DNA from 4 places in the Paenibacillus sp. FSL R5-0517 genome. Region 2 is predicted to be linked to each of the others. Evidence: riboswitches for the same ligand, from Rfam matches in the RefSeq annotation. Region 2 holds a riboswitch; each other region holds the start of a gene.
The links. A riboswitch is a leader RNA that binds a small molecule or an ion and turns the genes downstream of it on or off. The one in region 2 is predicted to bind cyclic di-AMP.
Positions count from the first base shown of each region.

Region 1 (7,463 bases), 1.6 Mb from region 2:
TAATATACAAAAGAGCATTTTCAAATTAGAACATAATTTTTGTGTTAATACATAAAAGTTGCACTAGACAAAAATTATTGAAGGAGTACAATGTAACAATAAACATAAAAATTTAGATATATCTTGAGCGGTTCGTCCCGCATCACTATTCCAAAGAGTCAGGTGATAAACGTATGAGTAAAAAAAATCCATTCAACGCTCCTTCAAGTGAATCATTGTCTACTGCAGGCATAGCCCCTTCACTCGGAGAAGCACATAGTTCCATGAAAGTACCGCAGAATGCGGCATGGTGGAAGAAATTTCTCGCTTTTGTAGGGCCAGGGTATCTCGTGGCCGTAGGTTACATGGACCCCGGCAACTGGGCAACAGATATCGCAGGCGGATCGCAGTTCGGGTATACTTTGTTATCCGTCATCCTGCTCTCAAACATGATGGCCGTTGTACTTCAATCGTTGGCAGGAAAGCTTGGCATCGTCACTGGACGGGATCTGGCCCAAGCCTGCCGCGAACGCTTCAGCATGCCTGTTGTCGTCATGTTATGGATTCTGTGTGAACTGGCCATTGCAGCTACCGATCTGGCTGAGGTCATCGGTTCTGCCATCGCATTAAAGCTCTTATTTAACATCCCCATGTTGTACGGAGTTATCATCACCGCTGTTGATGTACTCCTGATTCTTGTACTGCAAAATAAAGGCTTCCGCGCCTTGGAAACACTCGTCATCGTGCTGATGGCCACCATTGCCCTCTGCTTCGGGATTGACCTGTTCCTGGCAAAACCGGATATGGGCGGTGTTCTCCATGGTTTTGTCCCAAATGTGGAGATCCTGCAGAACCCTGCCATGCTCTATATTGCCATTGGTATTATAGGAGCAACCGTGATGCCGCATAATCTGTATCTGCATTCTTCCATTGTGCAGACGCGTCAGATCGAACAGACACCACAGGGCAAAAAAGAAGCGATTCGTTATTCGACCATGGACTCTACAATCGCGCTAACACTCGCCTTGTTCATCAATGCGGCCATCCTGATTGTATCAGCTGCTGTATTCCATAGTGCCGGCATGACGCAGGTTGCCGAGATCTCCGATGCCTACCACTTGCTCACACCCCTATTAGGGACTACAATCGCAAGTATCCTGTTCGGTGTGGCGCTGTTAGCATCAGGCCAGAATTCTACCCTTACAGGTACACTCGCAGGGCAGATTGTTATGGAAGGTTTCCTCAACATTCGGATTCCGGCTTGGCTGCGCAGACTGGTCACACGTCTGATCGCCATCATCCCGGCAGTAATTGTCACAGCAATTGCAGGAGAACACGGCACAGAAGAACTGCTCATTTTGAGTCAGGTTGTACTTTCTCTTCAATTACCTTTTGCGGTAATCCCTCTGGTCATGTTCACGAGTGATAAAAAAAGCATGGGTGCATTCGCTAACAAATTGTGGCTCAAAATCATCTCATGGGTCATTGCCGCAATTATCGTTGTGCTGAATGTATATCTGATCATTCAGACGATCCGGTTATTCTAATCTCGTCTTATCGACTAAACATCAAAAAGGCTGATCAACTCCGGTATTCAATACCAAGTTGATCAGCCTTTATTATTGCAGTACAGCGAGGTGTTTCTTTTGTAGTAAAACTCCGAGCTCTAACAAATAATCATCTATTCCTGATCCGGCACCAGTAAAGGCAGGAGTTCATCCAATGAATCCACAGTCCAATCCGCGCGTTCGTCATCCGATCGGTCTGGCTGGAATCTTCCGTACCCCTGCATAATTCGAATCGTACGCATGCCCAGCTTCCGGGCAGGAATGATATCGTTATCAATCCGATCCCCGATCATGACGGCTTCCTCCGGTGCACAACCCGCCTGTTTCAGGGCTACAGCGTACAGCTCTGGATCTGGCTTGGACACCCCTTCTTCAGCCGAGCATGCCAGAACATCAACATACTTTCGCAGTCCGTAACTCTCCAGTCTTTCTTCCGTTCCAGGACTCTGATTGGCGATAATGCCAATGCGATAATACCGCGACAACTGCTGAAGTACGGAATCCGCTGAAGGAAAAGGTCGTTCAAGATCTTTTTTAAACTTCAGCTTGTCCTGAATCTGTTTCTGATGTCCCTCATCTTCAATGAATGTGCGAATCGCCACTCTCATGGGCCATTGTTCATATTTCTGATAACAGTTCGCGAACAGTTCACGTACCGCCTCAATCTTCACCGGATACCCCAAAGCACAGGCTTCGCGAACGAACTGTCCGATAATATCATCAACCGGCTCCCATTCATCCACCAGCGTATCTCCAACATCAAAAAACAACCACTTTAATCCACCCACATCCGGCACGCCAATTCCTCCTTGTAAGCCACAGGCAATCTAAAAGTTCGTGTTCAAAAAGTCTGGTTTTCAGTATCGAGAAGATGGAATGAAGCTAGAAATGGAGTAGCGGAGCGTAGGGAAAACTACGTGAGCAACGGACATTTCGGCTGAATTTCATATTCGATGCTGATGATGCCGCTAGGCATCCTTCGTAATCAAAAGCGGACTTTTTGAACTACCTTTAAAACCATAAAAAAGAAGACTCACCATCATGCACGAGTCTCCTCAAATTTCCGTTTATCGATACATTCAATTATAACAGGCACCTTACACCTGAGCAATCTCAAGCTATGACATTACCCATTGAGGAGAAAGCCGACTTCCCCATTGAGTGAATATACAATCCGGTCTGCACCCATTCCCCGATAGATCCCCTTCGGATGGCTTTGCTCCGTAATGACGCATAGGGATTTCGATGTCCACGATCGACAGATCTGTAAATAACGACAGGTCAGATTCAGACTGTTCTCGAAAATAAACACGTTGCCAACGCTTGCCTGCGGCAAAAACCATTTTTGAGCTGCAGCCGTATTCATGCGAATGACATGTTCTACTCCGATTCTACGGAGTCTGCGCTCTTCCCCTGCACTGTTGGTTAGAACGGCAAACGGCATTTTTTTGTACATCAGCAATTTGATAAATTTGCGTCCTGCTTCATTAGGAGCAGTCACTAAGATCATCTCAGTATCCATCATTCGTTCCTCCCTTGGCGTGAAAAGACAACAAAAAAGAAGCGTGGGGGACCAAGGCCTCCCGAACGCTTCTTAAAGAATCCATGGCGAAAACGCCATGAACCAGCGTACGGCTTGTTGCCTCTCCCTTTAACGCTTACGAGGTTAGCTGACGGATTCGGGCGCGAGAGTCGCCCTATTTCCGGCTGTCACCGGAAAATTCACCCCATGAATGCCTACTGTCCTGGACAGCGCATTCCGTTGGTTCCCCCGTTTCCCACTCATGAATGAATGGAAACTCAGCGATTAAAACATCGTTCGTATATCTTAAGTTAAGATTGAGCGATATTATCGTTTGTTTCGTTTTTCAGGTACAATTTAGTTTAAATTGAAATTACGATATGAATCATACACCCGTGCCATGACGGTGTAAAGTCCGGACAGATCACCGAATCGGCAGATTTTCGCCATTATTCATATATAATAACGCTTACAATAAGGTTATACGCTATCCACCTCGTCAAGGCTATCTAATTCTCACTCTGGCGTAAATCACTTCGTAATTCATTCACGCATTCTGCACAACTTGCCAGTTTTGATTCTTTTAACACCATATTAGTTTTGCATTATTTAATTGTAACCAATATAATGAAAGGTATCAGATGATATCATGGAGGCGATTGAGATGACAGTCTACGATTACAAAGTGAATACCCTTCGCGGTCAAGAAGTTGAAATGTCCGACTACCGTGATAAAGTGTTACTGATTGTGAATACGGCAAGCTCATGCGGACTTACACCTCAATTCAAAGGTCTGCAAGAACTGCAAGACAAGTTCCAGGATGCGCCATTTGAAGTCCTTGGATTTCCAAGCAACCAGTTTGCCCAGGAAAAAGGTTCTTCCGACGATATCGCGGAGTTCTGTCAGATGAATTATGGCGTGAGCTTCCCTATGTTTGAGAAAATTGATGTGAATGGCTCAAGTGCTCACCCGCTCTTCCAACACCTTAGCAAAGAAGCACCCGGCCTGCTCGGCTCCAAAGCAATCAAATGGAATTTCACCAAATTCCTTGTGGATCAGAACGGACAGGTAGTTAAACGTTATGCTCCCAAAACAACACCTGACAAGATTGAAGAAGATATCAAGAACTTGCTGCAAAAATAGTACATCTGCCACCCTTAGCCGGAAGGTAGAGCACCATTACCCCCGGTAATGGATGGCCTTTTTTCAACTTCTGGTACCAGACTGTTCAAACAGGCAAAAAAAGAAGCTTTCCATTAATGGAAAGCTTCTTCTTCATCGTTCATATGATGCGGTCGAGAGGACTCGAACCTCCACGGGCATACGCCCACTACCCCCTCAAGATAGCGTGTCTGCCATTCCACCACGACCGCATGTCGTAAATAATCGGCAACAGAATTGATTATACAGGGTTCTGAAATAAAAGTAAAGTATTTTTTAAACCTTCTTTTTTAGCTAGGCATTTTCCTCAAAAAACGCATATTCTCGTCATGTTTACCCATGAACTGCATATTATTAGATTTGATCCCCTCTTTTTCGGTAAGAGCTGATCTTGTTGATTCATTTATATATAGTCCTTCCTTATATATAGTCCTCCCTGCACCTCGTCACATAAATAACATAATAAGTAATATAAAATAACACAAACATTAAATATCAGAATCTATTCATTAAATTTAACGGATACTATTGACAAAAAGCGGACGTTTATGGGATGATAACTATCATATAATTCGGATTTTCAAACATAAAGTTAACAAAAAGGAATATAAATGTCATTTAACATGACATTTAACGAACACAGGAGGCGAATGATTGTGAACCGTGGGAATAAGCTGCTCGATTATGTCAAACTGCTTGATTCCTCTATTCAGGTTGGAGGGTTTACCCATTCCTTCGGCATGGATATCCATATCAGGGAGGGTACCATTCGTAATGCTGAAGATCTCGAATCATTCATGCGTTGTCAGTTGCATCCCAGCATTGTTCGTCTTGAAGGCATGGCCATCAAAGGCATCTATACCGCAGCAGATCACAAGGATACATGGCGGATAGCTCTGATCGATAAACTGGTCCATGTTCAGCGAACTCCTGGAGATCTCAGAGAACAAGCTGCCGCCATGGGAAAACGATTGATCAGACTGGCACGCGCTCTGCACCCCTGGATTGATTTTAGCCAGCTCGAACAGATCTTCGCCAAATATGATTCGGTTGGCTGCCTCTCCACTGTTCACGCCTGGATTAACCACCACCTCGACATCCCGGTCGAGGAAGCGGTCCTTGGTTACCTGCATTCAGCCATGAATGCCTGCATAACCAAAGCCTCCAAAGTCATTCCCCTGAATAACGATATAACCAAAGATCTGATGGTACGCCTGGCCTCAGATCTGGAGACTGAATGGAATACCGTAAGCGCCTCGGCTGCGGATGGACTGGCACAGCCAACCTCAATGTCCATGAAATCATTTTTCCCCAGTTTCCATATGCTTGGAGCTGGACTTCATGCCTACAGAGCCTAGTCCTCTTGATCCACAAACCCGCCCCCTTCCCTTCATCAAACAAACTAAAAAACACGCCGGCAACCTCCTTGCCGACGTGTTTTTTGTCATTTTATTTGTTTATTTAACGTATTTACGCCATTTAACATCACAAAATACACTTTTTTCCGTCTTTTTTAATTGTTAGATGACGGATTTACGTATATAATGAAATATACAGCTCGCATTTCTATATATTCTACATGAAGAAAGGGCGACTGAATACTACATTCTAACCAGGGGTGAACCCTTTTGAACAAGAACAAGAAAAAACCAGTCACTCCGTTCGGATGGGCCATCAAACGACGGCTAACCGAACTACAAGTGGACCAGAAGACCTTTTGTGAACAGCACGGCATCCCACCCTACCGTTTATCCAATCTCATCCACGGCACACGCAAAGCAACCCGATTCAGGCACATGGTCGCTGATATTTTGGATATTCCAGATGAACTGAGATAAGATTTCTGTCAAAGGAGGGTCCCATCCATGAGACATGTTACATCCGATCTGGAGAGACTGTCGTTCCAGTCCATACGTCACCAACTCATCATCGTTGATCATAATTGGATCATTCACAGTTGTAACCGCGCCTGGCAACAGGGGCTCGGCCAATCACCACCATACCCGGATGCGAATATTAATCATGCACATTACCTGCATCTGACGGAAGCCTGGGCAATACGAAGCAAGAACGCAAACACGGCACTTGTCGCACAGAATTTGAAAGAACGCGGAATACCCTTTAATCGAAATCATACATATGATATCTGCGTGTATACTGTATACAACGAAGAGAGGTGGTTTCGCGTGGAACTCACCCCTCTGTCTCACACGAATACAATTCTGGATACCGATCTAGCTTTGATTGCACACATGGATATTACCGAACAGAGGAAGACAGAACACCAATTGAAGAAGGCATTGTCTGAAGTGCGCACATTGCGTGGACTGCTGCCTATTTGCGCTGTCTGCAAACAAATTAAGGACGAAGAGGAACAGTGGACCTCCGTTGAGAATTATCTGGAGAAGCATACCCACGCCGAATTCACCCATGACATCTGTCCTGAATGCATCCGGCGGTTATATCCGAAATACTCGAATATCCTGGACAAGCGTTCCTGAAACTTAACTACTCAACACGCTAATTAACACTACACGGACAGATGATGTTCAAACTGCGACATATCCAGTTCCTGCGGTGTCCCATGCAGGGTGATGGTTCCTTTGTCCATGATATAGATATAATCGGCGGCACTCCTTACAAAATCAATACTTTGCTCCACCAGCAGAACAGAGAGGTCTCCCTTCGCCTTGAGCTGCAGAATAACCTGCCGAATGTCCTCCACGATAGAAGGCTGGATGCCTTCTGTCGGCTCATCAAGCAGTAACAACCCCGGACGTGAAGCCAATGCCCGGGCGAATGCCAATTGTTGCTGCTGTCCACCACTCAGATCCCCGCCCTGCCGTCCATACATCGTAGCAAGCACCGGGAACATCGCAAGCACATCCTCCGGGAACGTTTTTAATCCCGGAGCACTTGTCTCCAGACCAAGCAACAGGTTTTCTTTCACCGTAAGCTGCGGGAAAATCTCCCGCCCTTGAGGTACATAACCGATCCCTGCCCTTGCCCGCTTGGCTGTGTCCAAGGTGCATAACTCCTGATTTTGCCACTGAATACTGCCCTTGCGTGTTTTGAGCAGCCCCATTAATGTTTTCATCAACGTGGTTTTACCCACACCGTTACGCCCCATCAGACACACCACCTGTCCAGGCTGTACGTCAAGGTTCACACCGCGGAGCACATTGCTCTCCCCGTAGCCGGATTCAATTCGTTGCAGCGACAGCATGGTCAT
Region 1 is NZ_CP150235.1:1,597,294-1,604,756, reverse strand. It holds gene MKX40_RS06995 (Nramp family divalent metal transporter) at 174-1,526, shown strand; gene MKX40_RS06990 (HAD family hydrolase) at 1,661-2,344, opposite strand; gene MKX40_RS06985 (hypothetical protein) at 2,674-3,072, opposite strand; cyclic di-AMP (ydaO/yuaA leader) riboswitch at 3,188-3,363, opposite strand; gene MKX40_RS06980 (glutathione peroxidase) at 3,734-4,213, shown strand; tRNA gene MKX40_RS06975 (tRNA-Leu) at 4,361-4,443, opposite strand; gene MKX40_RS06970 (urease accessory UreF family protein) at 4,888-5,589, shown strand; gene MKX40_RS06965 (XRE family transcriptional regulator) at 5,860-6,069, shown strand; gene MKX40_RS06960 (hypothetical protein) at 6,097-6,732, shown strand; gene urtE (urea ABC transporter ATP-binding subunit UrtE) at 6,762-7,457, opposite strand; gene urtD (urea ABC transporter ATP-binding protein UrtD) at 7,435-7,463, opposite strand, start outside.
Region 1: it holds a riboswitch for cyclic di-AMP, as region 2 does, so the genes downstream of both, MKX40_RS06985 (hypothetical protein) here and MKX40_RS00150 (ubiquitin-like domain-containing protein) in region 2, are expected to answer to the same signal.

Region 2 (7,463 bases):
TGAAGTGTTCAGTTTTTCGATGGATGCGGTATTATTAGCCCGATTTGCTTCCGTACCTAAACGCGGTCGTGTACTTGATTTGTGTACAGGTAACGGGGTGGTTCCCATTTTGCTTACAACGCGTACACAGGCTAGTCTGGAGGGAATCGAAATTCAGCCTCGTTTGGCGGATATGGCTCGTCGCAGCGTTCAATTAAATGCACTGGACGAATCAATTATGATTCGTGAAGGTGATTTGCGAGAATTGGTGAAAGAAACGGGACATGCTGTATACGATGCAATAACGGTAAACCCCCCTTATATGCCCCTGAATGGCAGTGACCTCAAAATGAACACACATCAGGCAATGGCACGTCATGAGATCGGGTGTACCTTGGAAGAAGTGATCCAGGCTTGCAGTCGACTTGTACGTAATGGCGGCAAAGTATCGATGGTTCATCGTCCACAGCGACTTGCAGAGATTATCTCGCTCATGCGTGAGTATAAGCTGGAGCCGAAACGAATTCGGATGGTACATCCCCGTGCTCATCTGGAAGCCAACATGGTATTAATTGAAGGCATGAAAGATGGTAAACCGGAAGTAAGGATGCTTCCTCCACTCATTGTCTACAATGAAGAGGGGAAATACTGCGAAGAGATTATGGATATTTACTATGGCCAGCAACATGCTGAGCGTACTACGAAAGGAGGACTATAGAGATGACTTTGCATATTCAGAAAAGCTATGCGGAGCAGCTTGAAGGATCAGGCAAGCTGTATCTGGTTGGAACACCCATTGGTAATCTGGAGGATATGACCTTCCGAGCCATCAAGACATTGCAGAGTTGTGACATCATTGCAGCAGAAGACACACGACAGACCCGGAAGCTGCTCACTCATTTTGAAATTACACCTTCGATGCTGTTTAGTTATCATGAGCATAACAAGGGGGCAAGTGGACCTGAACTGATACGCTATATAATAGAAGGAAAAAATTTGGCACTCGTCAGTGATGCTGGTCTGCCAGCCATTTCGGACCCGGGATCCGACCTTGTACAGCTTGCACTGGAAGCCGGAATAACGGTCATTCCCATCCCTGGACCCAATGCTGCATTATCTGCTCTGATCGTGTCCGGATTACCGACGGAGCGTTTTACATTCGGCGGTTTTTTGCCGCGGGAGAAAAAGGACATGCGAAAAGTGCTGGAGGCTTTTGACGAATCCAACGGGACTTTGTTATTTTATGAATCACCTCACCGTATTCGGAAAACATTAGTCCACCTCGAAGAAATTCTGGGTGATCGCTCCATTGTCCTTGCTCGTGAACTAACCAAGCGTCATGAGGAATTCGCAAGGGGTACTGTGAAGGAATGCATAGACTGGCTTGAAGAGCATCCACCTCTTGGCGAGTACTGTTTGCTGGTGGAAGGTATTAAGGAAGAGGAGCGGAAGGCTGAGCGCGAAGCATGGTGGCAGCTGATGTCACTTGCGGATCATGTCAGCCATTATGAGGGTGAAGGATATAATCGCAAAGATGCGATGAAAAAAACGGCAACCGATCGTGGTCTGACGAAGCGGGATGTATATAATGCGTTAATCGAGTAGCCAATCTAACCCAATATCTTCTGTTATGGGGAACATAACCTGAAAAGAACCTTATATTCAACATTCATGTAGTTTTTGGGTAATGGAACCCATAACAGGGCAAAAAAATACCTTCCGCGGTGGGGTTCACACCGGGAAGGCCATTAAGGAATATTAAAAAGGTTAGAAATAACAATTTAGATAAGTCCAGTATACCTGGTTTTTCTTATTTTGTCACAGGTGCAGGGATTTCGGAAATACATTCGTTACAAACAATTTTACCTTTGAAGTAAGTAACGTTCTCTGCATTACCACAGAAGATACAAGCAGGCTCATATTTTTTCAACATGATGCGCTCGCCGTCAACATAGATTTCCAGAGCATCTTTTTCACCAATACCGAGCGTACGGCGCAATTCGATTGGAATAACTACCCGTCCCAGTTCGTCCACTTTTCTTACAATACCTGTTGATTTCATCATTATAATCAGTGCTCCTCTCAGCTAACTATCATTGTCATTATTCGACATTATTTTATGTTTTATGATACTCATCATACCAACGATTCCCAAAACAGTCAACCTTAAAATTAGCTTAAAATTAAGGCTGTTTTTCACAAGGTTACTGGTGGTAAGGGATTGGCAGCCATTTTTCGCATTTAAACAACAATGCCAAGTTTGTCGATTTGGAAAACGACAAAACTACGTTATTCGACAAAGTTCGTCATAACGTGTCGAATCTTAGGTGAATCGTGGAGCTCAAAGCGTTAATATAAAAGAAATTAAAGGAGTGAATCGACATGGAACAACGACTAACGGAAGAGAAAGTATTCAAAGATCCGGTACATAATTATATCCACGTGCAAGATCCGGTTATATGGCAGTTAATTAACACCCCGGAATTTCAGCGTTTACGCCGGATTCGCCAACTCGGTACTTCTTACCTTACTTTTCACGGAGCAGAGCATAGCCGGTTCTCACATTCACTAGGTGTTTATGAAATTACACGCAAGATCATCTCTCAATTTGAAAGAAGTCATTATTCAGATTGGCCGAAGGAAGAAAAGATTGTAGCTCTGTGTGCAGCTCTGCTTCATGATCTCGGGCATGGTCCATTCTCTCACTCCATCGAGGAAGCTTTTGACATGAATCACGAAGATTGGACTTGTCGCATTATTACAGGTGATACCGAAGTAGGGGCGATCTTAAGACGGTATGCTCCTGATTTTCCTGAGAAAGTGGCATCTGTCATTCAAAAAACGTACGAAAAGCCGATTGTCGTGAACTTGGTGACCAGCCCGCTTGATGCAGACCGAATGGACTATTTGCTCAGGGATGCTTATTTTACAGGTGTAAATTACGGCACGATTGACCTTGATCGCATCCTTCGGATGCTGCGTCCTTATCATGGACGGATTGTAGTCAAGGAGTCAGGTATGCATGCTGTGGAGGATTACCTCATGTCTAGGTATCAGATGTATTGGCAGATTTACTTCCATCCGGTAACTCGTAGTTCTGAAATTCTATTGCGGCAAATATTCAAGCGAGCAAAAACACTCATACAGCATGATTTTCAATTTCGCTTCATGATTGATCCACTCCCTCAATTATTTGCAGGAGAATTATCCGTGGATGAATATTTGCAGTTGGATGAAGCATTAATTCAGACGGCATTTACACAGTGGCGAAAGGAGGACGATACTGTTCTGAGTGAGTTATGCGAACGTTTTATGGATCGCAAGTTATATAAGTATGTAGAGCTTGAACAGGTCGACTTGACAATAATAGAAGAGATTCGGGAAGCTTTTGTACAGGCAGGTCTTGATCCCGAATATGATCTTGAAATTGATTTTCCTTCCGATAATCCGTATGATGTTTTTCGTCCGGATGAATCCACGGATAAGCAGATTCTTCTTCTGGATCGACAGGACAATTTACGTGAGTTGTCAGAAGTATCTGACATTGTCCGTTCCATCAGCGGGCTTCACCGGGGGAAACATCATTTGTATTACCCGCAAAACAAGGTGGATGCGATTATTCATGAATTACCGTCACATATACGCCCCTATTTCTTGTAATCGTGTGGGTATAATCCAATGAAGAATTTAGATATCAAAAGACTTTCAAAAAGAGCTATTTTTCATGATACAGTAATCTGCTTTAATGGGGAGTATATGTAGATCGACATAATTTTGTAAATGAAAGTAGGCAAAGTTAGCACAATCAGCAATATGTAGATCAGAATATCCTTATATCTTCTATATATTGTAGTTGTGAAGAAACAAACGTAATGATGTAATATACAGATTGTCCAAAATGTTTTTTTGTATGAGTCATTAAAAAATTTGAATTTCACCAATTAAATTTTCAAAAGAAGATAGTCGTTATTTCGACATGAAGGGAGATACAGACATGATGCTGTTCGACACACATACACATCTGGATGCACCACAATTCGACGAGGACCGCGAGGACATGATTCAGCGTGCTGTGGATGCAGGAGTTGGTCGCATGATCAACATTGGCTTTAACCGGGAGACAATTCCAACCACAATGAAACTCGCTGAAACGTATGACTTTATCTATGCAGCTGTAGGTTGGCATCCCGTAGATGCGATCACAATGCAGGAGGGGGATTTGGAGTGGATTGCATCTTTATGCAAGCATGAAAAAGTGGTGGCAATCGGTGAGATTGGATTGGATTATCACTGGGATACTTCACCGAAGGAAATACAGCATCGCGTATTACGACAACAAATTGCCTTGGCGCGTGAAGTGAACATGCCGATTGTCATCCATAATCGGGATGCACATGAGGATATCATAAGAATTTTGCGTGAAGAGAAGGCGAGTGAGGTTGGTGGTGTGATGCACTCGTTCTCAGGCAGCTGGGAAACAGCGAAAAGTTGTCTCGATATGGGTTTCCATCTCTCCTTCGGAGGACCGATTACCTTCAAAAACGCAAAGCAACCCAAAGAGGTGCTGGCGAAGGTTCCGATGGACCGATTTTTCATTGAAACCGATGCTCCATATTTGACACCTCACCCTTATCGCGGGAAACGAAATGAGACAGCGCATGTACGTCTGGTTGCAGAGGCAGCTGCGGAAATTAAAGGCATTTCGGTGGAGGAAATTGCTGCAATAACCACCAAAAATGCCATGGAACGATTTGGAATTCGTTAAAAAAACGAGCAAATGAGGTGAAAAAGGCAGGTAAGCGGAGTTAATTTGCCCTTTGATCCAAATAAATCAAGAATATTACAATATTTTAACCAAATATTCAGAAAAACGTACTTGATCAACGCTTTACAACATGCATCAAAACAGGATATCATCTTTTCAGTGAATTGTTGTGCGGAAAATTGGACAGATGTTCGGGGGATGAACAAAGGGACACTTTCCGATGAAACAACATTACTTTCATGAATCAGTCTCGCTGAGTCTCCGTTAACGGAGAGCGGGGGAACCAATAGGGCTTAAACATCGGTGAATTTGGCCGATGCGCAACGTTCGCTGACCCAAAAGCAGCGAAGGGAACTGCGAAGCCGTATTTGATTTCTTCTTTGGGTCTCGGGGTGAATTCAAGGGCGTCCGCCATGAGCGGGTGACCCAAGATAGGGCGGCTCTCTTTCGCCCGAACCCGACAGCTAACCTCGCAAGCGGAAAAAGAGAGGCAACCTCGTGCATGAATTTCCGATATTCAAAATCATTCGGAAGCCACGAAAGAGTTCCTCTTACACTCTTTCTTTGGCTTTTTTGTTTTTGAATAAAAGAAATGTTGTCATCATACGGTAGGTATTCAGGAGGATGACATCATGTTGCGAAGATTGATTCATGGTGCAGAACCGATCAGTTGGTTCGATCTGTGTTCTGTAGAAAATTTGGTATAGTCACGTCAAAGACATCATGCGTTACTTTAGACGGCGAGGCTATGAAGGAGGACGGAGAAGTGGGCACATTCCAACCAGAAGAGACCCATGAGTCACGATCATCCAGTAAGTCTTTCGCGTTGCGGTGGAAGCATGAGAACATGCGTCAAATGGCATTGATCGCGATTTTCTCAATTGCGCTTACAATCATGATCTTGTTAGTCGTTTACGGTCAGGCCGGGAAACAAATTTCACTGGTTATTGATGGCAAAGCTCAGGTGGTAGAGACTCGTACAGGAATGCTTCAGGAAATGTTGGAGGAGCAGTCGATCACAGTCAGCCCTCACGATAAGGTATCCATGTCCATGAACGGGGCGATTACAGATGGAGACCGAATCGTTATTGAGCGGGCCGTTCCAGTTAACATTACGGCAGACGGAGACACCAAGACTCTGTATACAACGGATTCATCGGTAGAAGATGCAATTCAAAAATCAGGTATTCAAGTTGAAAGTAATGATAAGGTGTATCCGGCGCTTGGAACTGCGATCAAAGCAGATATGAAGATCCGTGTAGTGCGCGTAACAAAGCGTACAGTGGATGTAGAACAACCAATCGCTTACAAAGTAATTAAAACGGCTGACCCTAGCTTGTACAAAGGGGATAACCGTGTCGTTGTGAACGGCAAAGAAGGCACAATTGTACAGCACATCGAAAAGGTATTTCAGGATGGAGAATTGGTCTCCAAAAAAATGGTCGGCAAATCTGTCGCGAATAATCGTGTAGATAAAGTTATTGCTGTCGGCACCAAAGCAAAACCGGTCGTGAAAAAACCAGAGATTCAGACCGTATCAGCTCAGACTTCAACAACGAAAAAAGCTACAACAACGAACTCGAAGAAAACATCTGCCTCGGGCAGCAAAGTGATTACCGTATCCGGGACTTCTTTTAAATACTCCAAAGTACTTAAGAATGTATCCATGACTGCCTACTCTTCCGAAGAGCCTGGCATTGGAACCAAAACAGCTTCTGGTACTCGTGTAACGGAAGGACGCACCATTGCGGTTGATCCCAAAGTCATACCAATTGGCTGGTGGGTATATATCGAAGGTCTGGGATTCCGTCGTGCGGAAGATACAGGCGGTGCCATTAAAGGCAACAAAATTGACGTATATTATGACAGTGTGAAGCATGCCCTGAATTTTGGACGCAAGAAAGGCAAGACGGTCTACGTGATCGGTCCGGTGAAGCCGGAAGCGAACTAAAATCGTTTTACTTTGAAATGGGAATGCTATAAAATAGTTGCATGAATGATTCATGCGGAATATGCGGCGGAGGGGTCTGAATTCAGTCTCCCCCGCCGTTTGGCAGAGAAGAGGATATTCCTCTTCTTTTTGCGTTAGAAAGGAAGAAATGGAACATGATAAAAGAAGTCATTGTGGTGGAAGGCCGTGATGATACGGTAGCCATCCGTCGGGCCGTGGAAGCCGATACCATAGAAACAGGTGGATCAGCCATCAACCAACGCATTCTGAACCGGATTGCGCTTGCTCAGGAGAGACGGGGAGTCATTGTACTGACAGATCCGGATCATGCCGGCGAACGCATTCGTAAAATCATTGCGAATAAGGTGCCTGGTTGCAAACATGCTTTCATTCCGGAAGCCGATGCCACACGCAAAGGGGATATTGGGGTGGAGAATGCCTCACCGGAGGCAATCCGTCATGCTCTGGCACGTGTACATACTTCATACGAAGGCGCTCCTAGCCTGATCGATTGGGAGGACCTGATCGCGGCAGGACTTATTGTGCATCCGCAGGCTGCTGCACGTCGCATGGAGATGGGCAATCTGCTGGGTATCGGATATTGTAACGGTAAGCAGTTCCACAAACGTCTCGGTGTATTTCAGATTACACGGGAAGAGTTCTCTACAGCATTAGCGCAAATTGAACGTGAAGGATTGTGAGCATATGAAGGATATGGAAGAGACGATAGAAATTGCAACGCCCAAGCGAACCAAAGAAATTATTCAA
Region 2 is NZ_CP150235.1:27,957-35,419, forward strand. It holds gene MKX40_RS00125 (tRNA1(Val) (adenine(37)-N6)-methyltransferase) at 1-697, shown strand, start outside; gene rsmI (16S rRNA (cytidine(1402)-2'-O)-methyltransferase) at 700-1,584, shown strand; gene MKX40_RS00135 (AbrB/MazE/SpoVT family DNA-binding domain-containing protein) at 1,790-2,044, opposite strand; gene MKX40_RS00140 (HD domain-containing protein) at 2,362-3,639, shown strand; gene MKX40_RS00145 (TatD family hydrolase) at 3,974-4,744, shown strand; cyclic di-AMP (ydaO/yuaA leader) riboswitch at 4,986-5,239, shown strand; gene MKX40_RS00150 (ubiquitin-like domain-containing protein) at 5,511-6,695, shown strand; gene rnmV (ribonuclease M5) at 6,851-7,396, shown strand; gene rsmA (16S rRNA (adenine(1518)-N(6)/adenine(1519)-N(6))-dimethyltransferase RsmA) at 7,401-7,463, shown strand, end outside.

Region 3 (7,463 bases), 2.2 Mb from region 2:
TTGCCGCGGCCTATGAACTTGGGGTGCCACTTGTATTCGCCCGTCGCAAAAAAACACTTCTAGCTGATCCTGATGCTTACTGTGAACGCGTACCGTCCTTTACCAAAGGAATTGTAACTGACATTATGGTATCTCGCGAGTTCATTCATGAGAATGACCGTATTTTGTTCATTGATGATATTATTGCCAATGGAGATGCCGCTCGTGGCGTCATCAAAATCATTGAGCGTTCCGGTGCGGAACTCGTCGGATTCGGTGTTGTGGTAGAGAAATGTTTCCAGGCAGGGGCACGAACGATTCGTGAACAGGGGATTCCGGTGGAAGCCTTGGTACGCATTCGTTCCCTGAACGATGGGACGGTACAATTTGACGATAACGAAATGTGACATTTTAAAGGAATAGGGCCTATTTTTTGAACTATGCCTTTGCATGGCCGCTAATTTCATTTATAATGGGGTTATGTTAGGGAGAGGAGGCAACACCATGGGGAACCAACCGGCAACAGAACAATTCTTTAATGATAAGCTGGCGGAATCGAAAGTTCATTTTGAACGTGCCCTGGATTGTAAACATACGGAATTCGATGACCTTTATCCCTATATGATTGAACATCCTCAATTTTTCTGGTACAAACGCTATGTTGCCTGGTCAGAATTACTGACGATTGTAGGCTTATGCGAAGAGTTGTCCTTCTCTTGGAAAGAACAATTTACACCGCATCAAGTGGAGTACCTTGAAGAACGTGTGATGTCCGCCAAAGTGCTTGATTTTTGGTTCGAGAAGAACGACAGCAAAGAGCACGCGCAGCGGTAACTTTCAGTCGGGACATAATTTCGAATGACATGACAGTCCAATACAGTCACGTGAGACCTAAATGACTTATCATTTAGGTCTCTTTTTGTAAATAAATTTGGAATATAGGAGCCATGAACATGATTAGTGATACAGAATTGGACGCCCTGCGTCTGTCAGGTGAGAAAGTCAGAGTAGTACGGGACGAGCTGGAATCGAACGATGTAACCGGGATTGTCGTTGCCTGGGATGGCGAGCAGGTACTTATCCGTCGTCAGAATCGACGTGTCGTCAAGTTGGATCGTGGTTACCACTATCAGTTGTTCAGCGAACCCCGGCAAAGTCCACTTGGTGAGTAACAGCGATCATTATGTCAGAAGTATGAGCGTACAAATGTTTGGAATTACCATGATTTCTTAGCATAATTGACTCACTCGGGAGAGAAGATAGGTACAGTGAAGAAATTCTGTAACTATAGCCGAGAGGGTGTGCTGCAAGACATGACATTGATGAATGATAAAGTTCATGCCTACAAGGATCAGATTGGAGCATTAAGTGATGTGCTGCCAGGTGTGGTGAAGTCGTATCATGAGTTTACCGGAGAATGCTTCCAACCTGGGGCGATTGATGCGAAGACCAAACAGCTCATCGCGCTTGGTATTGGCTTGTTCGCCAACAATGAGGTATGTACCTTCTATCATGTAGAAGAAGCACGTGCCAAGGGCGCTACAGATCAGGAGATTATGGAGACCGTTGCTGTGGCCGGAGCTGTAGGAGGCGGACATGCCCTGTCCCAGGGCGCGATGCGAGTGCAGAAGGCGCTGCATTAAGTGTAGATGGAGGTAGTCCAAGGACTGTCCTCCTAAAGAGGAAATCAAACAAAAGAGGAGGTTCCGGTTGATCCGGAGCCTCCTCTTTGATATTATACCTACATTTTCCCTAACATTTTATCGTACATAAACTGTCCAGTTACCCGACGTGCTGTTACGTAACGATCATTGAAATAAGGATTGCTCATTTTGGTGATGCTTACCCCTTTGCTGCTGGATGCATGTGCAAATTGTCCGCCGCCGATATAAACACCTGTATGTGAAATGCCTTTGCCTGTTGTGTTAAAGAACACCAGATCACCTGTCCGAACATTGCTCTTGGCTACTGGAGTACCTGCTTTGGCTTGCTGTTGCGAAGTACGTGGCAATTCAATGCTGTATTTATTGAAAATATATCTCATAAACCCGGAACAGTCGAACCCGGCCAGAGTCGTGCCACCCCACTTGTAAGGAATACCTGTCATGTTGTTCACTACGGAGTTAATACTGCTTGCCTCTGTGCTTGTTGCCCCGGATGTAAATAGTACAGCCGCTCCAAAAATGGAGATAATCAGTTTTTTCAAAATCAATGTTCTCCCTTCGATGCCTACGGAGTTAGCTAAGGGTTCGGTAGAAGGTTCCCTATATTTCCTATGTATAAGAATAATTCACCCAAAATGGTTCCCCCGTTTTCAAACCTGAAACTCGGCAATGAATAATTAAGTTTTTGTAACTATTTGAAACTATATTGCATAAATGCGTAATTGTCAAACCCTTTTAAACCCCTTCGTAATACCTCAATGTTAGCGGAATTAACGATTTTATATGAAAGAAGGCGTCAAGTTTGGGTATCATTGATGACAAAAACGTCATTATTGATTCGTTTGAGACGAAATTGGATAAATAAATAAGTTTGTCATGAGTTAAAAGAACTATCCGTTATGTAGAATTTAAGAGATTATATTCATTAAGTTGCATATATTGACAAAAATTGATTTTTTGCATATCATCTGATTATCCAATCCACATATTGGATAAAAATAGATTTTATTATGTTATATATTTAAATTAAGGAGGTTTAAGGACGGGCGTTATAGGTAAGGTAGAATTGTGGATGTTATTACAATGAACATGGGAGAGTGTTACATTTGAAAGCAAAGAAAATAGTTACTTTTGTCCTGGCATGCGCCATGGTGTTCTCATCAGTTGGAATTGCAGTTCTCCCTGTAGGGACGGTATCTGCTGCTGATGCATCGGGTACTACAGCGAGTATTTCAGATATTTTGAAGAACCAACTGCCGGATGGAGGTTGGAGAAAAGATTATAAACAAACAAGTGGAGAGTGGGCGAAGTCCACGATTGACAACAAGGCTACATATTCAGAAATTAGAAGATTGGCGAAGGAATTTAAAAAGACGAATGATCCACGCTACTCCACAGCTGCAATCAAAGGAATCAACTTTTTGATCAATATGCAGTATTCAAACGGCGGATGGCCACAAGTCTACCAAAGCTCTGGATATCACAAGCATATTACCTACAATGATGATGCAATGATTAATGTAATGATCATGCTCGATGAAGTAGCAACACGCAAAGGTGATTTCTCATTTATCGACAGTACACTTGCTAATCGCAGTAAAAATTCAGTTGCCAAAGGTGTGGAGGCGATTCTGAATACTCAGGTCGTCTCAGGCGGGAAGCTTACAGCATGGGGACAACAACATGATTCCAGTTCCCTTAAACCAGCGAGCGCAAGAATCTACGAAGTACCATCGCTGACAGCTGGAGAGAGTGTAACGATTGTTAAATTTCTGAAAACAAGGCCTGCTACCGCTAAAATTACCGCATCCATTAAAGGAGCAGAGGACTGGTTTAACAAGGTGAAAATTACGGGTTACAAGTATGAAAGGGCAAATGGTGATAGCAAGATTATCGCTGATTCCAAAGCAGCACCGATCTGGGCACGCTTCTATGAAATAGGAACGGATAGACCCATTTTCATTGGACGAGACGGGGTAGTTAAATACAAATTGAGTGACATTGATAAAGAAAGAAGAGGCGGTTATGCCTGGTATGGCAATTGGCCTTCCAAGCTGTAGTATGACTCCTTTTTGATGAACCAAATGATTAGTTGAAGGTAAAGCCCGAAATGGACAAGCATGTCTGGTTCGGGCTTTCATGTTATTATTTTCAGTGTTGACATGATAGATTGGGCATGATATATTATTTCTTGTCGCCGAGATTAATCACGGAGATATAATATGCGGTCGTGGCGGAATTGGCAGACGCGCACGGTTCAGGTCCGTGTGGGCTAACCCCCCGTGGAGGTTCGAGTCCTCTCGACCGCATCGAATAAAAAGACTCCTCAAGCTAACGCATGAGGAGTCTTTTTTTGTTTGCATTTTTTGATATTATCCTAACATCAACCATACGGAATGTTTTATTGTGCTGCGGTAACATTAATGCTGTCAATATTCGGTCCTTCCGTTCCCGTTGTAACCACTTTCAAGGTATTGGTCCCGGTGTTCATGGGAACTTGTATTGTTTTTTCAACCCAAGTGGACCAACTTCCCGTTGCTGGAAAGGGCTCATTGCTGATAACTTTGGTTCCGTTAACAAAAATGTCGAGGTTACGTGTTCCGCTTTCCAGCGCATAACGAAACTTTACATTTTTGGTGCCTGTAATCGTGTTGTTAATAGCGTTCCATTGAATGGCTGAACCAGTCATTGCATTGAAGTTGACATACCCGGAGCCTGTGTAACCGGGGTAGATCGTTTCAATGGCAGCTTCCGTAAGTGTTGTTCCGGTCTCTGCTTCATAAGTAGTGCCGCTGCCTGTATTTCCGCCGTTATTCCCACCAGTAATGTTGGCAACAAATGTTGTTACGCTCTGAGCGGGGAGTTGTGCCGTGAAGGCTCCATTGGATACGGTAAGCGAGGCTCCGCTTGCCAGGTTGCGACTGCTGTCCGTAACCCATGAGGACACCGTGGAGGCATTACCATTCTGCAGAACGAATTTTTGGCTTGTGGCCGAAGTTCCACGGTTAATTGCCACGACGACTACTTTGTTATCCCCTTTATAGGCTGAGACAAATGTGTTCGTATCCGGATTTTTCGTTGCATCGACTCGCAGGTAGCCTGGACGCACGAATTTAGAGAAATGAGCCATATTATAACCGCGTTTGCTTATGGTACCGTCCTCTTTCATCGGACCATACTGTCTGCGGATGTACCACCACACATAGGCCTGGAAATCACCCTCCACCATGGCATTGTGCATGTGATAGGAAACCTCCAGTGCTTCAGGCCAGCGGTCTGCTGAGTTGTTGTCACTGTTCGGAACATATACCTCAGTCATCCACAGTTCTTTACCGGCTCCTTTTTGCTTAAAGAGAGGATAGGCAAAGTTCGAAATCTGGGTTCCATACGTATGTGCTCCCAGAATGTCCATGTTGGCAAGTGCCTGCGGATCATTCAGGATTGGATCGGATATGTTCTTCAAGTACTGGAAGGATTCAGGTGCCATGACTTTGGTACCTTGAATGGACCCGGCATTTTCTTTCATGAAACGAAGAATTTCTTGTGGAGTCCACCAGGTCCAGTCATGCGCGTAATCCGGTTCATTTTGCACAGAAATGGCATACAGATCTACGCCGTTATTTTTCATATAGGTTACAAAGTCATTCAGATGTTGCGCATATGCGGCATATTTGTCGTATTTCAAACGTTTGGCATTGGTATCTCCATTACGGTTGAACGTTTCCACCATGCTGCTCGGAGGATTCCATGGGGAGGCGAATACGATAGCTCCCTTCTCAATAGCCCGTTTCGCTGTGGCAACTTCACGATACCAGTTATTGGAATCTGGATCGACGTAGATCCTCAGAATTGAAAAGCCTAACTGATTCTGGTCATTACCAAAAGCAGTCTCACGTTGAGCGGGAGTCAGATCACCAATCCAGGCGGGAAGGTTAATACCCCCAAAGCCCTTGATCAGTTGTTTTTCCGAGGATAAATTAATGTTGGCATCACTTGCCGCCGAAACTTGTGTCGGGGTTAACATCAGGGGTAGTGCTGTTAAACAGGCCAATAAAACATTGATCGTTTTTTTGAATTTGAATTTCACTACTTTCATCCTCCTCGATAATGGTAAATGGTTACATAGAGAAACCGTGACCAGGGAAATAAAAAGAGCTGATAGTCTGGCATTTATTTTATGTAAACCCTTTCAAAACCCCCTTCCAAAAAGTATAGGAAAGAAATGAAACACATTAACTTCTTTCATTTGTTGATTCTACTAAATAATTGCCAAACTGAAAACCTTACAAATTACAGTATTTTTTCTAATTAATCTCTTTTTCTAGCAGTTCAATGACATTTCTTGTCTGATTGTAAAGGTGAAAACGGGGAGATGGCGTGGTTCTCTGAAGATACAGGTCTCCAGTGGTGGGGATATTGTGATTAAGGAAGGCATTGGCTTACATATTCCCCCCTTCATTATCAAACAATGAAATCACAGAAACTTACGGGGAGGGAGTCATGATGATGGAAAATAGAAAGCATTTTCGATTCATTGCAGGTTGCATGGTATTGTTGATTGTAATTTGCGCAGGGATATCGGCAGGAGGGCCAACAGCGGCAGCTTCAGAGTCCACATCGAATCATAAACGATTAGCGATTATCATCGATGATGTTGGTAACGACATGAAAGGTACCGCAGAGATCTTGGCAATGCCAATTAAACTTACGGTAGCAGTCATGCCTTTTTTGCCAACAACGAAGAAAGATGCGATAGCTGCACATGAAAAGGGGATGGATGTGATTGTGCACATGCCCATGGAACCCAAGAAAGGAAGACCTGAATGGCTGGGCCCGGGTGCAATCACATCCAATCTGACAGATGCGGAAGTCCGCTCACGCGTGGAAAAAGCGATTGATGATGTGCCCTACGCAATTGGCATGAACAATCATATGGGTTCCAAAATTACTTCGGACAAACGCATCATGTCCATTGTGCTCGATGTATGCAAGGAGCGGGGCCTATTCTTTGTAGACAGCCGTACGAACTTTCGCTCCGTGGTGGGGGAACTGGCCATATCCAAAAACATGCCACCTGTAGGTAATGACATTTTCCTGGATGATCAGAACTCCAAACAACACATTCGCAAGCAAATGGATCTGGCAGCTCGTCGTGCAATCGACAAGGAGACCTGTGTTGTTATTGGTCATGTCGGACATAGCGGGATGAACACATCAGCTGTAGTTCGTGAATCCGTTTCCCGTCTGCAGGGTCAGGTTGAGTTTGTAGGTATTGGCGATCTTGTGCGCGAAGTGTGGAACTGGCACGCTACCCCTACACTACCGACAGATAATAAATAATGCCGCTCGCAATAGACTCTGCGATTCGTTTTTGCTCTGCGGGGTCACTCATTCTGGCCCGGTCTTCGGCATTGCTCAAAAATCCGGTTTCGACGATGACGGCTGGCTGCTTCACGTAATTCAATAAATAAAAGGGCTTGCCCCACACGACTCCGTGCTCCGTTTTGAACATTTGGTTCATGGCGTCCTGGATGGATTGGGCTAACAGATAGCTTCTGCCTTCCTTCTGGTGCAATACCACGGGGCCGTGTGCAGACGATCGGGGACTCCAGTTCGCATGGATGCTGACCACGATATCCGTACTTACTTCTTCGCTAAGGCTCTTACGTTGGGCAAGATCTCTGGTATGACGCGAGCGGCTGTTCAGCCAGCGGTTGTCGTCACTAAGGGCGTAATCACCAAGTCGATTGATGATAACGGCATAACCTTTGCTGCGAAGCAGGAGATAGACTTTTTGGCTAATGGCGAGGTTGATATCTT
Region 3 is NZ_CP150235.1:2,247,242-2,254,704, forward strand. It holds gene MKX40_RS10130 (xanthine phosphoribosyltransferase) at 1-386, shown strand, start outside; gene MKX40_RS10135 (hypothetical protein) at 484-813, shown strand; gene MKX40_RS10140 (hypothetical protein) at 933-1,151, shown strand; gene MKX40_RS10145 (carboxymuconolactone decarboxylase family protein) at 1,293-1,622, shown strand; gene MKX40_RS10150 (C40 family peptidase) at 1,721-2,185, opposite strand; cyclic di-AMP (ydaO/yuaA leader) riboswitch at 2,191-2,322, opposite strand; gene pelA (pectate lyase) at 2,741-3,703, shown strand; tRNA gene MKX40_RS10160 (tRNA-Leu) at 3,868-3,952, shown strand; gene MKX40_RS10165 (carbohydrate-binding protein) at 4,045-5,730, opposite strand; gene MKX40_RS10170 (divergent polysaccharide deacetylase family protein) at 6,144-6,983, shown strand; gene MKX40_RS10175 (N-acetylmuramoyl-L-alanine amidase) at 6,958-7,463, opposite strand, start outside.
Region 3: it holds a riboswitch for cyclic di-AMP, as region 2 does, so the genes downstream of both, MKX40_RS10150 (C40 family peptidase) here and MKX40_RS00150 (ubiquitin-like domain-containing protein) in region 2, are expected to answer to the same signal.

Region 4 (7,463 bases), 3.0 Mb from region 2:
GATACTCTTCATTTCCCAGTTCGGGATTCGCACCGATATATGATGAAATGGCTTTAAAACGGGAAGCATATTGATCAATAACCGTAAGAATTTGTGATTTTTTAGATGTCATTGGTAAACTCCTTATGCGTAATGAAAATAATTCATTGATTATATCATGTTTGCTTTATTTTTTCAGAAACAAGTCAAGATTTGTAATTTCAAAATGCATTGCATAATCATGCATTGTACTTTATAATGACTCAGTCATCAACATGAGAAGCATACAATGTACTGTAAGGGGAGAAAAAGGTTGAAATTGATAAGTCGTTACACCATGATGCTGTTGACCTTTGTTATTCTGCTGACGACTGCCGTTCCTGTGGCATTGGCAAGTGGAACTACAGATAATTCAAGCAGTAAAAAGCTGGTGCTCGGTACAAGTGCCGATTTTGCACCATATGAATTCCATAAAGTGATTAATGGTAAAGATGAAATCGTTGGTTTTGATATTGAGATCGCCAAAGAGATTGCCAAAGATCTTGGCGCTGAGCTTGTAATTGAGGATATGGGCTTCGACGGTCTTCTGCCTTCATTGCAGAGCGGGCGTGTTGATCTGGTGATTTCAGGTATGACGCCGACGGATGAGCGGAAGAAAAGTATCGATTTTTCCGACACCTACTATAAATCAAAACAAGTGATTATGGTTCGCAATGTGGATAAAGACAAATATCCAACCATGACCGAACTTGAAAATGCGAAGATTGGCGTTCAGAAAGGCTCCATTCAGGAAACGATCGGACAGAGTATTCCAGGAGCGAAGCTTACTGCGCTTGATAAAATCTCGGATATCGTGCTTCAACTGCAAACCAAACGTATTGACGCGGCAATCGTAGAAGATACCGTGGCTGCAGGTTATCTGGACGATATCATTGGACTTGCTGCTGCTGTTCCGGACGAAGAGCAAGCAGAAGCGGCAATCGGGATTCGTAAAGGCAATACCGAGCTGCTAGCAGCCGTAAATGGAACACTGGAGCGATTGAAAAGCGAAGATAAAATCAATCAGATGGTGACGGACGCCAGCCTCTTGATGGCGGACAAAGCAAACAAATCACAAAATATTTTCCAAGTATTCTGGCAGTACAAAAGTTTCTATGCTACAGGTATAGGCTACACACTTCTGTTGTCTGCACTTGGGGTTATCTTCGGGGTAATTATTGGATTGATCATCTGTTTGTTCCGTTTGCATGACGCTGCAATTTTGCGGTGGATCGGTACTGCTTACGTTGAAGTGATCCGTGGTACACCAATGCTGGTACAATTAATGATCATTTACTATGGTTTTTCCCTAAGCTTTGGCATTAACTTCACTGCACTTCAGGCAGGTATCATTACACTTTCAATTAATAGTGGTGCTTATCTGGCAGAGATTTTCCGTGCAGGTATTCAAGGTGTGGATCGGGGTCAGTTGGAAGCAGCTCGTTCCCTGGGAATGGGTAGAGGGGCAGCAATGCGTTATATTATTTTACCGCAAGCCTTCAAAGCTGTATTACCGGCCATCGGTAATGAATTTATAACCATCATCAAAGAATCCTCCATTATCTCCGTTATCGGTATGGTGGACATTATGTATCAGGCAAGTGTGGTCAAAAACATTACGTACCAAGGCTTGAGTCCATTTTTGATTGCAGCAGCCATCTACTTTGTAATGACGTTCATTTTGTCCAAGCTGCTGGGACGACTGGAAAGGAAGTTGAGTGCAAGTGATAGACGTTAGACAATTACACAAATCTTATGGAAATAACGATGTGCTTAAGGGCATTAACGTGACGATTGGCAAAGGTGAGGTTGTCGTGGTCATCGGTCCTTCCGGTTCAGGGAAAAGTACATTCTTACGTTGTCTGAACCTGCTGGAACAACCTACCTCGGGAGAGATTGATTTTGAAGGCGTGTCAATCACCGATCCGAAGCACAACATTAACGCAACTCGTGAGAAAATGGGTATGGTGTTTCAACATTTCAACCTGTTCCCACACAAAACGGTAGAACAAAACATCACAATCGCTCCGATCAAAGTAAAGAAACAATCCACGCTGGAAGCGGAAAAAATTGCTGCTGATCTGCTTAACACCGTGGGCTTGTACGATAAAAAAGATGTATTCCCGAATCAGCTGTCCGGTGGACAGAAGCAGCGGATCGCCATTGCTAGAGCACTGGCCATGCAGCCGCATGTCATGCTGTTTGACGAGCCTACATCGGCACTGGACCCCGAGATGGTCGGCGAAGTTCTGGATGTCATGAAACGTCTTGCAGAAGGCGGGATGACCATGGTCATCGTAACGCATGAGATGGGGTTTGCACGTGAAGTGGGAGACCGTATCCTGTTCATGGATGGCGGGGTTATTGTGGAAGAGGGAACACCTGATGAGGTGTTTGGAGCACCGAAAAATTCACGTACACGTGACTTCCTTGCGAAAGTACTCTAAATGAATCGATTAAATAGCGTTACTGACTTCGAGTCGGTAACGCTATTTTTTTGTTGAAAATAATTACATATGGGATTCGAAAAGTAACTATTCTGTTACCAAATATATAGCGGATATCTGGCCCAAACACTTTTAGATTATTCAATATTCTTACACGTGCTTATACATGTTGAATCCATTTGGTAAGAATTACTACAAGTTCAGGTTACAAAATTGTGATATATTGAACTCTGCCGAAACTTCCGGACAGGGAGTGCGGGGGATGTAACGATGCAGATAGTGCAGGGGGAAGATCTACAGCACACTGCTTGGGGTGAATTAGGGGTACATATCGTTTCAAATGTAATGATGGACCTATAGGGTGGGCTCCTCATCCGAATCCGACAACTAACTTCGCAGGCACAATGAGGGAGGAAGACCATGATTAACAAGAAACGTATAGCCAAAACAGCAGTAGCATTAATGACAACAGCAATGCTCATTCAAGCCGTTCCGGCTCACGCCGATTCAGTTCATGTGGCCAAAGAGGGGGATACCTTCTACACCTTATCGAAACAATACGGAGTATCAATGAACACGTTAGTTAAAGCAAACAATGACATTTCGCCTTACAACATTTATGGTGGTTTGAAAATTACTATTCCCGGTAAGGCAAACAATGTAGCTGCCGCGGCGACGGAGAGCAAGACCCAAGCCAAAACGGTTACGACAGCAAGCTTGGACGTTAACACAGATAACAAAGTGGTTCAAGCGTGGGGTAAAACATTTGATTATAGTAAAACTGTGAACGTGAAAGCAACAGCATACTCTGCAGATCCGTCTGAAAATGGAGGATGGGGTGCGGTCGATTATTTCGGAAATGACCTTGAACTGGGTACGATTGCAGTAGATCCTAGTGTCATTCCTCTTGGAACCAAAGTACTGGTAACGGGTCACAGCCATCCAGGATTGCCAAAACAGGCTTTTGTGGCTACAGCACGTGATGTGGGCGGTGCAATCAAGGGTCACCGGATTGATATCTTTATCCCTGGTAGCAAACAGTCGGTAAGCACATTTGGTTTTCAGGATATCGAGTTGTACATTCTGAAGTAGAGCGTAAATTTCATTTAAACTGAATTCAAACAGGGTGTCTGCCAGTCGCTAACTTGCGATTGAACAGCACCCTTTTAATATTTCCATGATTACCTAACACGGTTATTCTATTCTTTCGCCTTCGGTAATCCCAGCATTTCGTCCAAGGTGACCAGTTCATATCCCCGGTTACGCAGTTCCTCAATAATTTCAGGCAAAGCCTCAATCGTGCCATTCAGATTCGATCCAACACCGCCTCCTGCATGTTGTAGAACGATGGAGCCAGGTTTTACAGCAGACAGGATGTTATCTTTCACCTTTTCCTTGGAAAGACCTTTCCAGTCCAGAGAGTCAACGTTCCAGTTCACAATACTATAATGTTGTCTGGCAGCCCATTGCAGCTGTTCTTCATTAATGTCTCCATACGGAGGTCGAATCATCTTGGGCGTATATCCCGCCAAATGGCGAATGATATCCCCGGTATGTAAAATTTGTTTGCGGAAGGCATTCATCGACAGCTTACTGAACTCCGGATGATTGTAGCTGTGATTGCCAACGATGTGCCCTTCCTTAACAATCCTTTTTACCAAATCGGGGTGCTTCTCAGCACGACTACCAACGATGAAAAACGTAGCTCTGACTTTATACTTTTTCAACAGATCCAACACCTGCGGAGTAAACCGTGGATCGGGCACATCATCAAATGTTAACGCAACCTGTTTGGTTGAAGGACCATTAGTTTTGAACGTATCGGCATATTTCTGACGTAACTGTCCCAATGTTAATTGTTCTTCTTCCACGGAATCAGTATTGGATACCGATTCACTTGGCGGGTCTGAAGCATCCCGTGATGAAGCTGGTGGTGCTTGATATCCTCCGAGAAAAACAACGATAACCATCAGCATAATGAGGCGTACGCGCATAATAACAGCCTCCTTTTCCAAAATGACGTTCTCTATGGTATGCCCGTGGACTTGAGAAAATATGCGCAGTGTGAGAAGTTTCATTGCTGATTTAACTCATGACAGCCATAATTCCTCCATATATAACATATAGAAAAGGAGCGGTGGAATAGCCATGAGTACATATGATTTGAAATCGATACGTTTACAGGTGATTGAAGCAGGAGAGGATAAGGTTTTTCTCGTTACGGGAGGAAAAGCTCATATTGGCGCTGTAGCCACGTTCTATGTGGAAGATGAGCGGGTCAGCGGCACGACAGTCCATATTCCGGGACATAAGGAACAAGAACTGTGTGAGCGGCTTGCCCGAAAGGCTGCCCAACAATTAAAAATGACCGTTACGGTAATTATGGGTATCCATTTTGATTCCATTACACGGATGCAGATCGATGAAATCGTGCAGACTGCAGAGAGGCTAATGGAGGATCATCTGAGCAAGGATAAACGATCTTCCTAATATAAAGAGCAATCGCATGTTTTAATTTTATTTGCTAAAATTGAAACGAGTTGTAGATTGTTACGTATGTATGTTTATATACGATGTAATATCGACTAGGAGGAATAACATAATGTCCATTTTCAAACGTTTACGTGATCTAACCATGTCTAACATCAACGCTATTATTGACAAGGCAGAAGACCCAATCAAGATGACGGACCAATATATCCGTGACATGCAAGAGGATCTGGAAGATGCGGAGAAAGCAGTAGCGCAACAGATCGCCATTGAGAAGAAATTCAAGCAGCTATTCGAAGAGCAGGAAGCTCTAGTGAAAAAACGTGAAGAGCAGGCGCATACGGCGGCACGTGCTCAAAACTTGGATCTGGCCCGCAGGGCTTTGGAAGAGAAAAAAGCAGCCGAAGAGAAGATGACTGAGTACAAAACCAGTTATGATCAAAACAAGGCTTCAGCAGATAACCTGCGTGGCAAGCTGGACGAGATGCGTAAGCAACTGACTCAAATGAAGAACAAACGGGAAACACTGGTAGCGCGCTATAATGCAGCAAAAGCCCAAACGGAAATTAACAAAGCGTTGAATGGGTTTGGCTCCGATACTGCAAGTGCGGGTATGAAACGCATGGAAGAAAAAATGATGCAGATGGAAGCACAGGCAGAAGCAAGCAACGAGATGTCTTCCAAAGGCAAATCGCTTGATGAAGAGTTCGAGAAGTTGGGTAAAGATCAGGCTGTTGAAGATGAACTCGCAGCATTGATGAAACAGTACGATAACAAGAATTAATACCTTGGTTGTCAGCAGGGTTAACCAGCGGAGGAGAAGAATGTTTCTCCTTCGCTTTTAAATGCGGTTCATGTTGAGATGTGGGGGCTGTGTAAATGGATTTGAACATTTTGGCGATGCTGGTCTGGACGGTATCTGGTTCGGTTTTGCTGTTTGTCTTGATGTATGTCGATTCACTGTTCACGAAATATAAGGATTTTGCTGAAGTTAAGGCTGGCAACATGGCGGTTACCACTCGTATGGTGATGAAATTATTTGCACAAGGTTATGTACTTGCTACGTCCATTTCTACGGCTGGTCATCTTGGAGAAGCGTTGTTGGTGTCCGTGGTATCCTTTATCATCTTATTGATTCTGGAGAGTGTCGTTCACTTTATGATTCGCAGATGGGCCAATCTCGATCTGGATACAGGAATTCAGCAAGGTAAGACAGGATACGGGTTGTTCTCTGGCGCTTTACATATCGTGGGCGCACTGATTATTGCAGCTTGTTTATAAGATAAGGAACAGGAGTAATTCTCATGAGTGTATGGAAACGAATTAAAGGAATACTAACGAAACCTGAACCACCGCAGGCAGAGAAAACCATGCTTCAGCTTGCACCTGGTGATATCTGTGAGGTTTCTCTCGTCACTTATGAAGTCGTTGGTCGGGTACAAAATCGCGCTCGAAATGCAGTTGTGCTCACGCTGCAGGATGGTACCGCATTTCGATATTTGCATATCGAAGAACGGGAACTCACACGTTACGCCCTATATACACCCATTGATGGCAGGCTTGATGCACCTGATGAAGTACCTACATTGTTGGATCTGGATGGACGCGCATATCATCTGGAGGAAGAGTATGGAGGAATGGTGTCAACAGCAGGCAGAACACCGTATGGCCAGGCTGGAGAACAATTGGTATGGCAGTATCAGTCCGATGATAATATGCTTCTTCGCGTGGAGTGGCAAGACAGAAGATTTACACTGTATGAGGGTGAGTCCATTCTTCCTGCGGATATCAAAGTGATTCGTTCGAGCTAGGAGAGGTTCCAATGAAAAAACGCTTGGCACATGGATTAAAATTAATGCTGGTCCTCAGCCTTGTGATGTCTCTGTTGTCCGCGTGCGGAGCACCTTCTGTTCAGGACACATACCCACTTGAATCGGTTAACGGCAGTGGTAACTCAACGTCTTATGTGTACCGGGCTTCGGACCGCACCGTTCCGGAAGTGGCTCAGGAATTGTCTGACCAAAGGCAACCGGATCAGATCTCGGCAGAGAACACAGAGCGTATGTTCCTCGTGTATCAGGACGAGTATTATCACCTGCAACAAGACCCGAACAAGCCGGAGGATACCTTGGTTGAGGTGGACTCCAAAGAATATGTTCGACAGAACTACGATTCATCTTTTCTACAAGGCTACCTGACCGCTACATTAATTGGTAATCTTTTTGATTCGTTTGGCGGGCGAGGTTATGGCAACTATAGGGGATATACCAATAAAGATACGTATAAACCGAGTGCAGGATCTTACCGTGCGCCGACAAGTAATGACAAGAAGCTTGCACCACCTATTACTGTCGATCGGAAAGGTACGATTACAAGGCGCGGAAGTGATAAAGATTCAAGTGTGGGATCTGGCGGAGGATTATTCAACCGCAACAAGGATCAGAGCAAGGGAACCATTGATCGCAACAAAAGCAGTGGTGGTCTGGGCGGGTTGTTTGATTCACCCAA
Region 4 is NZ_CP150235.1:3,952,636-3,960,098, reverse strand. It holds gene MKX40_RS17405 (M20 family metallopeptidase) at 1-112, opposite strand, end outside; gene MKX40_RS17400 (ABC transporter substrate-binding protein/permease) at 293-1,756, shown strand; gene MKX40_RS17395 (amino acid ABC transporter ATP-binding protein) at 1,743-2,465, shown strand; cyclic di-AMP (ydaO/yuaA leader) riboswitch at 2,687-2,883, shown strand; gene MKX40_RS17390 (3D domain-containing protein) at 2,886-3,557, shown strand; gene MKX40_RS17385 (polysaccharide deacetylase family protein) at 3,665-4,459, opposite strand; gene MKX40_RS17380 (hypothetical protein) at 4,614-4,955, shown strand; gene MKX40_RS17375 (PspA/IM30 family protein) at 5,068-5,739, shown strand; gene MKX40_RS17370 (DUF350 domain-containing protein) at 5,835-6,236, shown strand; gene MKX40_RS17365 (DUF4178 domain-containing protein) at 6,260-6,766, shown strand; gene MKX40_RS17360 (DUF4247 domain-containing protein) at 6,778-7,463, shown strand, end outside.
Region 4: it holds a riboswitch for cyclic di-AMP, as region 2 does, so the genes downstream of both, MKX40_RS17390 (3D domain-containing protein) here and MKX40_RS00150 (ubiquitin-like domain-containing protein) in region 2, are expected to answer to the same signal.